DNA from 3 places in the Pectobacterium versatile genome. Region 1 is predicted to be linked to each of the others. Evidence: predicted binding sites of a transcription regulator. Region 1 holds the regulator's gene; each other region holds the start of a gene.
What was found. The regulator PurR, encoded in region 1, represses purine synthesis genes. The targets are predictions, from matches to a motif close to CANGCAAACGTTTGCNTG.
Positions count from the first base shown of each region.

Region 1 (4,181 bases):
GAGCTGCTTCCTGGGCTCGTGCCCGGTGCATCGGTGGCGCACAATGGCTGCTGCCTGACGGTAACCGCCATTGACGGCGATCGTGTCAGTTTTGATCTCATGAAGGAAACGCTGCGATTAACGAATCTGGGCGATATTCATGAAGGCGATGTCGTCAATATTGAGCGAGCCGCGAAATTCGGTGATGAGATCGGTGGACATGTTATGTCGGGGCACATCATGTGTACGGCGGAAGTGGTCAAGATTCAGGTTTCAGAAAATAACCATCAGATTTGGTTCCGTCTGGCAGACGAAGCGCTGATGAAATACGTGCTGCATAAAGGCTTTGTTGGGATTGATGGCATCAGCCTAACGGTGGGGGAAGTCACTCGCGGGCGCTTCTGCGTGCATTTAATTCCAGAAACGCTGAACCGCACCACGCTGGGCCAGAAACGTCTGGGGAATCGCATCAATATCGAAATCGATCCGCAGACACAGGCCGTGGTGGATACCGTCGAGCGAGTGTTAGCCAGCAAGCAGGCGAGCGAACTCGGCAAGGAAGAGTAATTCCTACGTTGCAGATTCTAGTAAATCGGACGGCGTTTCTACCGTCCGGCTTTCTCTTTTCTGTCAGCGCGCAACGCGCAATCCACCGTCGATCCCATCCGTGCTGAACACGACCTGCCAGAGCTGAAGTTTTCTTGCTCTGAAGGCCCCTGCACAAAAGTTAAGATAGTAGCTGAACATCCGGCGGAAGCGGGCCGTATAGCGTGTGGAAAGCGGTGGCGAGTTCTGCTGAAAGCGAGCGTGCCAGGCCATTAATGTACGATCGTAATCAGACCCGAAATTATGCCAGTCTTCCATCACCAGGTAAGGCTCACTCGCCTGCGCAATATGCTGTATGGAAGGAATGCAGCCATTGGGGAAGATGTATTTATGAATCCAGGGATCGATATGCGGGTTGGTCTTATTAGCCCCGATGGTATGTAGCAGAAACAGTCCATCGGGTTTTAGATTACGCCGTACGACGCGGAAATAATTGTCATAGTTGCGCGGCCCGACATGTTCAAACATGCCAACTGACACCACGCGATCAAATTGCCGATCGAGATCGCGGTAATCCTGTAATTCAATGGTGACGTTCAGATCCTGACAGCGCTGCTGTGCCAGCATTTGCTGCTCTCTGGAAATAGTGACGCCGTAAACTGAAACGCCGTAGTGGCGTGCCGCGAACTCGGCAAGTCCGCCCCAACCACAGCCGATATCCAGCAGCGTCATTCCTGATTTGAGCTGGAGCTTTTCGCAGATCATGGTGAGTTTATCTTCCTGCGCCTGTTCCAGCGTCTGTGCCTGTTTCCAATAAGCGCAGGAGTATTGCATGTAAGGATCTAGCATCAGGGTAAAGAGATCATTACCTAAATCGTAATGCGCTTTACCGACAACCTGAGCGCGTCGGCGGGATTGCAAATTCGTGATGCGGGAGAGGGCGACACGCGTCAGGTCGTGCAGGCGGCGGGGCAGTTGAGTATCCAGCCCTGCGCGCAGAACGCGATGGGAAAACATATCCAGCCGTTCACAGTCCCACCATTCGTCCATGTAGCTTTCTCCCAGCCCTAGGGATCCCTCACGCAGGATACGCTTAAAGAAGTTGGGGTTGATCACGCGGATGTCAAAAGGGCGAGTGCCGTTGATGGTGATATCCGCGGTGGCTAACATGTCCTGTACGATGTGGAACCAGGGTGCGGTCTCATCATCCCATTCTTCTGTATAAGGCAAACCCATCATGTCTCCTTAACTTTTCACATGTAAAAGTATCGTAAAACACACCTGGACAACACTTATCACAGCCGAGGTATCGGCTGTCACCAGAGAAAATGAAACACGGTATTATACCCGTCATACTTCAAGCCGCATGTACGTTGGCTACGTTCACTCACCCGAATCACTTACTTGAGTAAGCTCATCGGGATTCCCTCGCTTGCCGCCTTCATGCAACTCGAATTATTTAGGGTATAGAATTATAACGGCTTCAGCCAGCCTACAAGAGAATTGGCTGAAGCAGAGAGAGGAAGCAGGCAGGAATAAGAAAATCGTCTGTACAGAATAGCGGCGGCTAGCGGCGATAGTCGAGGTAGGGGCCGTCTGCCACCGAGCGACGTTCAATCAGCGTCGGGTGTACTTCAATGACGTGCGCATCTTCTCGTTTACTGGTAATGCGATCCAGAAGCATAGAGAACGCGGACTGGCCCAGACGCTCCTTTGGCTGGTGGATGGTGGTCAGCGCAGGCGTAAAGAAGCGTGCGTGGCGCACGTTGTCATAACCGATCACCGAAATGTCCTGCGGTACGCGCAGACCCAGTTCATCAGCCGCACAGATAGCCCCCATCGCCATAATATCGCCACCGCAGAATACGGCTGTAGGTCGCTGTTTCTGTGCGAGAATTTGATGCATGGCTTTGTAGCCGGATTCCGGTTCGAAATCGCCCCGAACCACCCATTCGTCGCGTACGGTGATGTCGGCTTCCTTCAGCGCTTTCAAAAAACCGAGGTAGCGTCCGCTGCCGGTGTTGCGTTCTTGAGTACCGGGGATGGCGCCGATATCGCGATGGCCGCGTTCAATCAGGTAGCGACCTGCCATATAACCACCTTCAAAGGCGTTATCGATAATCGTATCGGTAAAATCGCTGTGCATCTGTCCCCAGTCCATCACGACCATCGGAATGCTGCGATAATCTTCCAGCATGCCTAATAACTCGGGTGGGTATTCGGCGCACATCACCAACAGGCCGTCGACGCGTTTTTGCGCCAGCATGGAAAGATAGGCGCGTTGCTTGCCGATGTCGTTATGCGAATTACATAGCACCAGCGTGTAGCCTTTGGCATAGCAGCTGTTTTCAACGGCTTCAATGATCTCGGCGAAATAGGGGGCTTCGCTGGAAGTAGCCAGCAAGCCGATAGATTTAGTGTGATTAACTTTGAGGCTGCGGGCGACGGCGCTGGGTGAATAGTGCAATTCTTTGATTGCTGCCCTGACGGCTGCCTTAGTCTCTTCGGCGACGAAACGTGTTTTATTGATCACGTGCGATACGGTTGTGGTGGAAACGCCAGCACGTTTTGCCACATCTTTAATCGTTGCCATCTAAAAATGACTCCTGAACTTACCTGTTACAGACGTAAGTATATTGTTAATCGTTTGCCTACGTTTAATGTTCTTCTTCTAAGCTAAAAAACAGGATTTCAGAAGGAGAATGCCGAATGTTATACCGAAGGGATCTGGGTTGACGTTTTTCGACTGATACGCAGCGCTTTCATAAACAGCGGATTGTGTCCGATTTATCATGAAAGTGAAAGGGCTAATTTATACTATTAGTGATGCATTCGTCCGAGATTTTTCGCTAGAATTATGAAAGAATCGTAATAACCCTATTATTTGTAGCTTTAACTACCTAAACGCGGATTTGGCTGTGAAGGGGGGGGCTTTTTAGACGAAGCTTTCAGATAAAATTTGTTCGCTAATTAAGGAGTATTTTATGGATACAGATCTGAAGATGTCTTTGCTGACAACCATTGGTTCGTTGGCTGTGATCATCGTGTTTAGTTTTACAGCGGTGCTGAACTAACCGAACGATGATTTTGTGCGGGTTAGGTATTCAGACACGTTGATGTTACATAAAACGTGTCTGAATCGTTTCTGTTCGACGTATGTAATCTATTATCACTCTTAACGAATCGTCTGCGGTGTGACCACGCGACGCGCGCCAACGTAGTGCTCCTGCCAATAATCTTCACTCAACTTGCTGATACGAATATCTGACCCTGTCCGCGGCGACTGAATAAATTTCCCTTCACCCAGATAAACCCCGACGTGATCGGCTGCGCCACGATTATTGATGCGGAAGAAGACCAGATCGCCACTTTCCAGCTCACTCTTTTTAATCGGAGCGGCATCACGCAGGTGATACATTTCGTTTGCGGTGCGTGGAATTTGGATCTTAACGACATCTTTGTAGGCGTAATAAACCAGTCCGCTACAGTCGAATCCGGTAAAGGGAGAGGAACCGCCCCAGTGATAAGGCTTACCTATCTGACTCATCAACTTATTCATTGCGGTTGTTTTGGCATGTTGATAGCGTTTTTTATGCGCGGCGCTTAGCGCCATTCCTTTTTCTGTCGGTGCTGGATTCTTATCCGCTTTCCCCTTG
Region 1 is NZ_CP034276.1:2,880,529-2,884,709, reverse strand. Features, by position in the region: gene EIP93_RS13005 (riboflavin synthase) at 1-546, shown strand, start outside; gene cfa (cyclopropane fatty acyl phospholipid synthase) at 610-1,761, opposite strand; gene purR (HTH-type transcriptional repressor PurR) at 2,093-3,118, opposite strand; gene cydH (cytochrome bd-I oxidase subunit CydH) at 3,510-3,599, shown strand; gene EIP93_RS12985 (C40 family peptidase) at 3,701-4,181, opposite strand, start outside.

Region 2 (4,181 bases), 1.9 Mb from region 1:
AGTAAAAAATCTCACCGGAATTGAACAGGCCAAAGTGCTGTTCGCCACCGAAAAATTGGTTGTTGATGCCAACACCGATATCCGACTTCAGGTTCAACATGCCGTTCAGCAAGCGGGCTTCGCCTTGCAGGACACCGCACTCCCCCTCGCCCCACCCGACACCTCGACCGCACGTCGTTTTGTACATGAATATGGTTTCTTAATACTTTTCACTCTGCTGGCTGCTGCGAGCTGGGGACTTTCCCTGCTAAGCGAGCGCGGCGGGCAGATCGCGTTTATCGCGACCACGATTATCGGGCTGATCCCGATCCTGAAAAAAACGGTGCAGCTCATTCGCACGGGTACGCCCTTCGCGATTGAAACGCTGATGAGCGTGGCTTCCATTGGAGCGCTCTTGATTGGCGCCACCACCGAAGCCACCGTCATCCTGCTGCTGTTTATGCTAGGCGAACATCTGGAATCTTACGCGGCAAACCGCGCACGACGGGGCGTAACGGCGCTGATGGCGCTGCTTCCCGAAGATGCCACGGTCGTCGGCAACGGGCAGCGACGCCTCGTTCCCGTCGCCAGTCTGGTTCCCGGTGACGTGATTGAAGTCGCCCCCGGTGGGCGGCTCCCCGCCGATGCGGAGCTCTTGAACAGCGACGCTAGCTTTGATGAAAGCGCGCTGACCGGTGAATCGGTTCCCGTTGAACGTACGCCCGGTGAAAAAATTGCCGCAGGCAGTCTGTGCGTCGATCGGGTTGTGCAGTTGCGGGTGGTGTCACAGCCGGGCAACAGCGCTATTGACCGCATTCTGCAACTAATAGAAGAAGCGGAAGAGCGCCGTGCGCCGATAGAGCGCTTCCTCGATAAGTTTAGCCGTTACTACACGCCAGCCATCATGCTGCTGTCGCTGCTGGTGATTCTGGTACCGCCGTTGCTGCTGGCGCAGCCGTGGCAAGAGTGGATTTATCGCGGCCTGACGCTGCTGTTAATTGGCTGTCCGTGTGCGCTGGTGATCTCAACGCCTGCGGCGATTACGTCGGGGCTAGCCGCCGCAACGCGCCGTGGGGCGCTGATTAAAGGTGGTGCGGCGCTGGAATCGCTGGGCAGCATCAAGACTATCGCGTTCGATAAAACGGGCACGCTGACGGAAGGCAAGCCGCAGGTGACGGACGTATTGCCCGCCGCGGGCGTTAGCGCAACGGCGCTGTTAACCCGCACCGCTGCGGTGGAATCCGGTTCGCACCATCCGCTTGCCAAAGCGATCGTCCAGCATGCGCGATCCAGCAGCACGTTCCTGCCAATGGCAGAAAACCGCAAAGCGCTGGCGGGAGTCGGCGTGGAAGGCACGATAGGCGGCAGGCGGATTCAGGTAAGCGCACCGACTCGTGTCGCGCCCGATCTGCTTGATGCCGACTGGTTGCAACGGGTTGATGCGCTGGAAAACGAAGGGAAAACCGTCGTGGTGGTGCAAGAGGACGATAACCTGCTCGGCGTGCTGGCGTTGAGCGATACGCTACGCCACGATGCGCGTGAAGCGCTGGATGCCTTGCAGCAGTTAGGGATTCGTGGCGTCATGCTCACCGGCGATAATCCCCGCGCGGCGGCAGCCATTGCGGCGACATTAGGGATCGATTACCGAGCCAGCCTGCTCCCTGCTGACAAGGTCACGGCAGTCAGCGAATTGAGCAAGCAGCATCCCGTCGCGATGGTTGGTGATGGCATCAACGACGCACCGGCAATGAAAGCGGCAACGATCGGGATTGCGATGGGAAGCGGTACTGATGTGGCGCTGGAGACGGCCGATGCCGCCTTAACGCACAGTCGCCTGACTGGGCTGGCCGCCATGATTAGCCTGTCGCGGGCGACGCAACGTAATATTCGTCAGAACATTACTATCGCGCTGGGGCTGAAAGCGGTATTTCTGGTTACCAGTATTCTGGGTATTACCGGACTGTGGCTCGCCGTGCTGGCAGATTCCGGCGCAACCGCGCTGGTCACAGCCAACGCGCTGCGGCTGTTGAGAAAACAGGACTGATATCGATCCACGGTGCGCGGTGCAACACCGCGCACCTGCGGCTTGAAGTATGACGAGTATTAACCTTTGCGCAGCAGATAACGATAGGGAACCTGCTCGGTCTCTTGCGCCAGAAGCTCATGCTCCATGTACACGCAAAAACCGGGAATATCGCGGGTGGTGGCTGGATCGTCGGCAATAATCAACAGCGTTTGCCCGGTTTCCATCTGGCGTACCGTCTTACGCACCATCATCACAGGCTCAGGGCAGCGCAGCCCCTGTGCATCAAGGGTTTTATCCGGGTTGGTAAAGGGATCGGTCATCAACGTTCTCAGTGCTGGAATCAAAAAACCGCCTTAGTTTACGCTGAGGATTTCCCGACGCAAGCGACGACAACGTTTGCGCATAAAACAACCATCTTTTTCTGGCAAAACACATTGCATTAGCAAAGCAATTGCGTATTATGCCGCCGCGTTGCAGCATAAATCTGCACGTTATCCCTTGGGTTCCCTAACCCCAATAACCAAAAAGGTCACATTATGTATCGTTTTACTCCCCAGCAGCGGCTTACGGCGCTGATCTGGCTATCGTTGTTCCATGTCCTGATCATTACGTCGAGTAATTATCTGGTCCAGCTCCCGGTATTGATTTTCGGTTTTCATACCACCTGGGGCGCGTTTACCTTTCCGTTTATTTTTCTGGCAACTGACCTGACGGTACGGGTTTTCGGTGCGCCGCTGGCGCGTCGTATCATTCTGACCGTGATGGTGCCTGCTCTGGTCATTTCCTATCTGGTGTCGAGCCTGTTTTATCAGGGATCGTGGCAGTCGTTCGAGGCATTAAGTCAGATAAATATCGTCGTGGCACGTATCGCCTGCGCCAGCTTCATGGCTTATGTTCTTGGTCAGATTCTGGATGTTCACGTCTTCAACCGCCTGCGCCAGAAACGCGCGTGGTGGGTCGCGCCAACCGTTTCAACCGTGTTTGGTAATTTCAGCGATACACTGGCCTTTTTCTTCATTGCGTTTTACCGCAGCACCGATGCCTTCATGGCGGCAAACTGGGTTGAAATCGCGATGGTGGATTATGCCTTCAAGCTGCTGATCAGCCTGGCGTTCTTCCTGCCGATGTACGGCGTCATGCTGAACATGGTGCTTAAACGTCTAAGCGAACAGAAAGACTCGGCCGACTACCGTTCCGTCAGCAGCCACCATTAATGGCAATCGGGCGGCTATTTACGCCGCCTTTTCTCATCAAGTCACTCATCGTTTTGTAAAAATAACGCAGGTACTAACAACGGTTTGCAACAACAAAATGCTTGTTTTTGCTATCTGAATAGGGTGCCATACTGTTATTACCTGTTTATACCCGTCATATTTCAAGTTGCATGTGCGTTGGCTGCGTTCACTCACCCGAATCACTTACCTGAGTAAGCTCATCGGGACTCCTTCCCTTGCCGCCTGCCTGAAACTCGAATTATTTAGGGTATAGAAAGATTATCTGTTTCAAAAACGAGAGAAAGGGATCCCATGTCGAATATCATCAAATACCTCGGTGTCGGCTTGCTTGTCGGCCTGCTTGCTGCCTGTGATGGCAAAACGGATGACGCTGCAAAAGCTGGCGCACAAGATAAACCTGCCGCAGAAGCTGCTGCGAGCCAGAACATTGAATTAATGGGTGGCAAGGTGGCGTTTACCCTGCCGGCCGATATGCGCGATCAAAGCGGTAAAGTCGGTACGCAGGCGAACAATATGCACGTTTACGCCAATGATAATGGGCAGAAAGCGGTCATCGTGATTCTGGGCGACAACACTACGGAAGAGTTAACCGTGCTGACACAGCGTCTGGAAGATCAACAGCGCACGCGTGACGCCAACCTCCAGGTCGTCACTAACAAGACCATCGACGTTGACGGCAAGAAGCTGCAACAGCTCGACAGCATTATCACTAGCAGCGGACAGCAGGCTTATTCCTCTGTCGTGCTGGGTAAAGTGGAAAACCAACTACTGACCTTGCAGATCACGCTGCCAGCCAGCAATCAGCAACAGGCACAGAGCGAAGCGGAAGGCATCATCCACACGCTGAAGCTGAAATAATCCAGCCCCTTCACCCGTCTTTTTATAAACAAATCCCCAGCTCATTGGGGATTTTTGCTCCTGTCAGCTTAGCTTTTAACCTG
Region 2 is NZ_CP034276.1:4,801,532-4,805,712, forward strand. Features, by position in the region: gene EIP93_RS21765 (zinc/cadmium/mercury/lead-transporting ATPase) at 1-2,023, shown strand, start outside; gene tusA (sulfurtransferase TusA) at 2,083-2,325, opposite strand; gene EIP93_RS21775 (7-cyano-7-deazaguanine/7-aminomethyl-7-deazaguanine transporter) at 2,542-3,219, shown strand; gene EIP93_RS21780 (DcrB family lipoprotein) at 3,532-4,098, shown strand.
Region 2: the regulator PurR is predicted to act here: its motif matches at 2,391-2,408, upstream of tusA (sulfurtransferase TusA).

Region 3 (4,181 bases), 1.4 Mb from region 1:
AGCGGTACGCAATGAAGCCAAAAACCGCGATCTGACAGTATTCGATGCGACCTGTCCGCTAGTGACCAAGGTGCATATGGAAGTGGCCAGAGCCAGTAAGAAAGGCGTTGAAGCGATTCTTATCGGGCATGCCGGACACCCTGAAGTTGAAGGGACGATGGGACAATACAGCAATGCGGACGGCGGCATGTATCTGGTGGAGTCCCCCGAGGATGTCTGGCAGCTACAGGTAAAAGACGAAAGCAATCTGTGCTTTATGACGCAAACCACGCTTTCTGTTGATGATACCTACGCGGTGATTGATGCGTTGCGTGAGCGTTTCCCGCAGATTGTCGGCCCGCGTAAAGATGACATCTGCTATGCAACGACCAATCGTCAGGAAGCGGTGCGCCACCTGTCGGATAAGGCGGATGTCGTTTTTGTCGTAGGCTCTAAAAACTCCTCAAACTCCAACCGCCTTGCTGAATTGGCACAACGCGCGGGGAAAGCGGCTTATCTGATTGATTCATCCGAAGATATCCAGGAGTCATGGTTAGCGGGCGCTTCGCATGTTGGGGTGACCGCAGGCGCATCGGCACCGGATATTCTGGTACAACAGGTGATCCAGCGCCTGAAAGAATTGGGCGGCAAGGTTGCGATTGAAATGCAAGGGCGTGAAGAAAACATCGTCTTTGAAGTGCCCAAAGAGCTGCGTGTTGAAGTCAAACAGATAGATTAATGCTGTTTCTGCGGTAGGGCTAGGCTAAAGCCCTATCGCTTTTATCCCCTTCCGTTTTCTTTCCCCTATATTCACTCATGAAAATGTTAATGCATAAAAATGAATTTTTATGCGTTACGCCATGTGGCTTGTTTTTTAACCGCTTGTATTTATCTTCAAATACGTTGCGATTTTTCATCGCTCTGAGACGCCATTTTGCTGGTTGTGGTTAGACAGTTTTGCTGATTTTCTGCGGCTTCAAACAGTATTTTCTAATCTGGCGGTAAATCCGCTGGCGATAGTGCGCAGCGCCCGTTAACCTGATGTTATTTTTATGTCGTCAGGATTAAAAAGAGAGAGACATTATGAAGGATTCATCCATTCGTATTGCGGTTGTAGGCGCGGGCGGCCGTATGGGACGCCAGCTGATTCAGGCTATCGAGCAAATGGACGACGTGATATTGGGCGCTGCGCTGGAGCGTTCTGGTTCGTCTCTGATAGGAAGCGATGCCGGTGAACTTGCTGGGCTGGGGAAAAGCGGTATTACCGTGAATGAAAGCCTGGATGCCGTGCAGAATGATTTCGATATTTTGATCGACTTCACCCGCCCAGAAGGCACATTAGCGCATTTGGCGTTTTGCCGTCAGCACCGTAAAGGCATGATTATTGGGACAACCGGCTTTGATGACGCAGGGAAAGCTGCGATTAAGCAGGCTGCGCAGGATATCGGCATTGTGTTTGCGGCGAACTTCAGCGTTGGCGTCAATGTCATGCTGAAGCTGCTGGAAAAAGCGGCCAAGGTCATGGGCGACTATACTGATATCGAAATCATTGAAGCACACCACCGCCACAAAGTGGATGCGCCATCGGGTACCGCGCTGGCGATGGGCGAAGCGATCGCTGATGCGTTGGGACGCGATCTGAAGTCCTGTGCCGTGTACGCGCGTGAAGGCTACACCGGTGAGCGCGATCCGAAAAGCATTGGTTTTGCGACCGTGCGAGCGGGCGATATCGTCGGTGAACATACGGCGATGTTTGCTGACATTGGCGAGCGCGTTGAGATTACCCACAAGGCATCCAGCCGTATGACGTTTGCCAATGGTGCAGTAAGAGCCGCTATCTGGATTAGTTCGAAAGAAAGTGGTATTTTTGATATGAGAGATGTGCTTTATCTGGATGATTTATAGTATTTAATTGTTTATAAAAAATTATATCTAGCTGATAAAGGTGGTTATTTTTATGATCACCTTTGTTTTTATATTATTGGATTCTATTTTCTATCATCATTGGTTTTTATTTGTGTTTTATTCTGTTTTTTAGTGATGATTTTCCCTCCTTACTCCCAAAATGCCCTTTGCTGGTGATTTGTTACTCTTATTTTAGCAATGTTGTCTCGCAACCGTTTACTTATCTCAGTTGATAGGGTTTTTTACGTCAGTGGGCCACTATTTATTCCGTAAAGCATAAAAATAAGAGAAAAAAAGCGGTTTGGGTAGACAATCGGGAAGACCATCATTAAAATGCGCCCAATTTGCCAAAAATTGGCCTTACAGGTAGTTTTTGCATTGATTTAGTGACTCAAATCTGAATTAATATGCAAATAACGTGATTGTTTATTCCTTGGAGGGTGTTTTGATTAAGTCAGCGCTATTGGTTCTGGAAGACGGAACCCAATTCCACGGTCGGGCCATTGGGGCAGAAGGGTCGGCAGTGGGGGAAGTGGTCTTCAATACGTCGATGACCGGTTATCAAGAAATCCTTACTGATCCTTCCTATTCCCGCCAGATTGTCACTCTCACTTATCCCCATATCGGTAATGTCGGCGCCAATGCCAACGATGAAGAATCCCCCTCTGTACAGGCTCAAGGCCTGGTGATTCGCGATTTACCTCTGATTGCCAGCAACTACCGTAGTGAAGAAAGCCTGTCTGAATACCTCAAACGCAACAACATCGTCGCCATTGCTGATATCGATACCCGTAAACTGACCCGTCTGCTGCGTGAAAAAGGCGCACAGAATGGCTGCATCATTGCGGATGATGCGCCGGATGCTGCTGTCGCGCTGGAGAAAGCGAAAGCGTTCCCAGGGCTGAAGGGCATGGATCTGGCAAAAGAAGTGACGACGCCAGAAAGCTACAGCTGGTTACAGGGAAGCTGGACGCTGGAAGATGAATTGCCAGCGGCAAAAAACGAAAGCGAACTGCCTTACCACGTTGTTGCTTATGACTACGGTGTGAAACGCAACATTCTGCGTATGCTGGTGGATCGCGGCTGTCGCCTGACGGTCGTTCCGGCGCAGACACCTGCTGAGGACGTACTGAAGCTGAATCCAGACGGCATTTTCCTCTCTAACGGCCCGGGCGACCCGGAACCGTGCGACTACGCGATTCGTGCGATCAAAACCTTCCTGGAAACGGATATTCCGGTATTCGGTATTTGTCTGGGTCACCAACTGCTGGCACTGGCGAGCGGTGCCAAGACCATCAAAATGAAGCTGGGTCACCACGGTGGCAACCATCCGGTCAAAGATCTGGATAACAACTGTGTGATGATCACCGCGCAGAACCACGGCTTTGCGGTTGATGAAAATAATCTGCCTGACACGCTGCGCGTCACGCACAAATCCCTGTTTGACCATACGGTGCAGGGGATCCACCGCACGGATAAACCCGCGTTCAGCTTCCAGGGGCACCCAGAAGCGAGCCCAGGCCCGCACGATGCCGCGCCGCTGTTCGACCACTTTATTGACTTGATTCAGACTTACCGTTCTTCAGCTAAATAATCAGGAGCGAGAAAATGCCAAAACGTACAGATATTAAAAGCATCCTGATTCTGGGCGCCGGCCCGATTGTTATCGGCCAGGCGTGTGAGTTTGACTACTCTGGTGCACAGGCGTGTAAAGCGCTGCGTGAAGAGGGTTACCGCGTTATTCTGGTGAACTCTAACCCAGCAACTATCATGACCGACCCGGAAATGGCCGATGCGACCTACATCGAGCCGATTCACTGGGAAGTGGTGCGCAAAATTATTGAAAAAGAGCGTCCAGATGCGGTGCTGCCAACGATGGGCGGCCAGACTGCGCTGAACTGTGCACTGGAACTGGAACGTCAGGGCGTGCTGGCAGAATTCGGCGTCACCATGATTGGTGCAACGGCGGATGCGATTGATAAAGCAGAAGATCGTCGCCGCTTCGACGTGGCAATGAAGAAGATCGGTCTGGATACCGCGCGTTCTGGTATTGCGCACAATATGGAAGAAGCGCTGGCGGTTGCGGCTGACGTCGGCTTCCCGTGCATCATCCGTCCTTCCTTTACGATGGGCGGCACCGGTGGCGGTATCGCTTACAACCGTGAAGAGTTCGAAGAGATTTGCGAACGCGGGCTGGATCTTTCCCCAACCAAAGAGCTGTTGATCGATGAATCGCTGATCGGTTGGAAAGAGTATGAGATGGAAGTGGTGCGTGATAAGAACGACAACTGCATCAT
Region 3 is NZ_CP034276.1:4,253,203-4,257,383, reverse strand. Features, by position in the region: gene ispH (4-hydroxy-3-methylbut-2-enyl diphosphate reductase) at 1-718, shown strand, start outside; gene dapB (4-hydroxy-tetrahydrodipicolinate reductase) at 1,063-1,884, shown strand; gene carA (glutamine-hydrolyzing carbamoyl-phosphate synthase small subunit) at 2,330-3,478, shown strand; gene carB (carbamoyl-phosphate synthase large subunit) at 3,493-4,181, shown strand, end outside.
Region 3: the regulator PurR is predicted to act here: its motif matches at 2,090-2,107, upstream of carA (glutamine-hydrolyzing carbamoyl-phosphate synthase small subunit).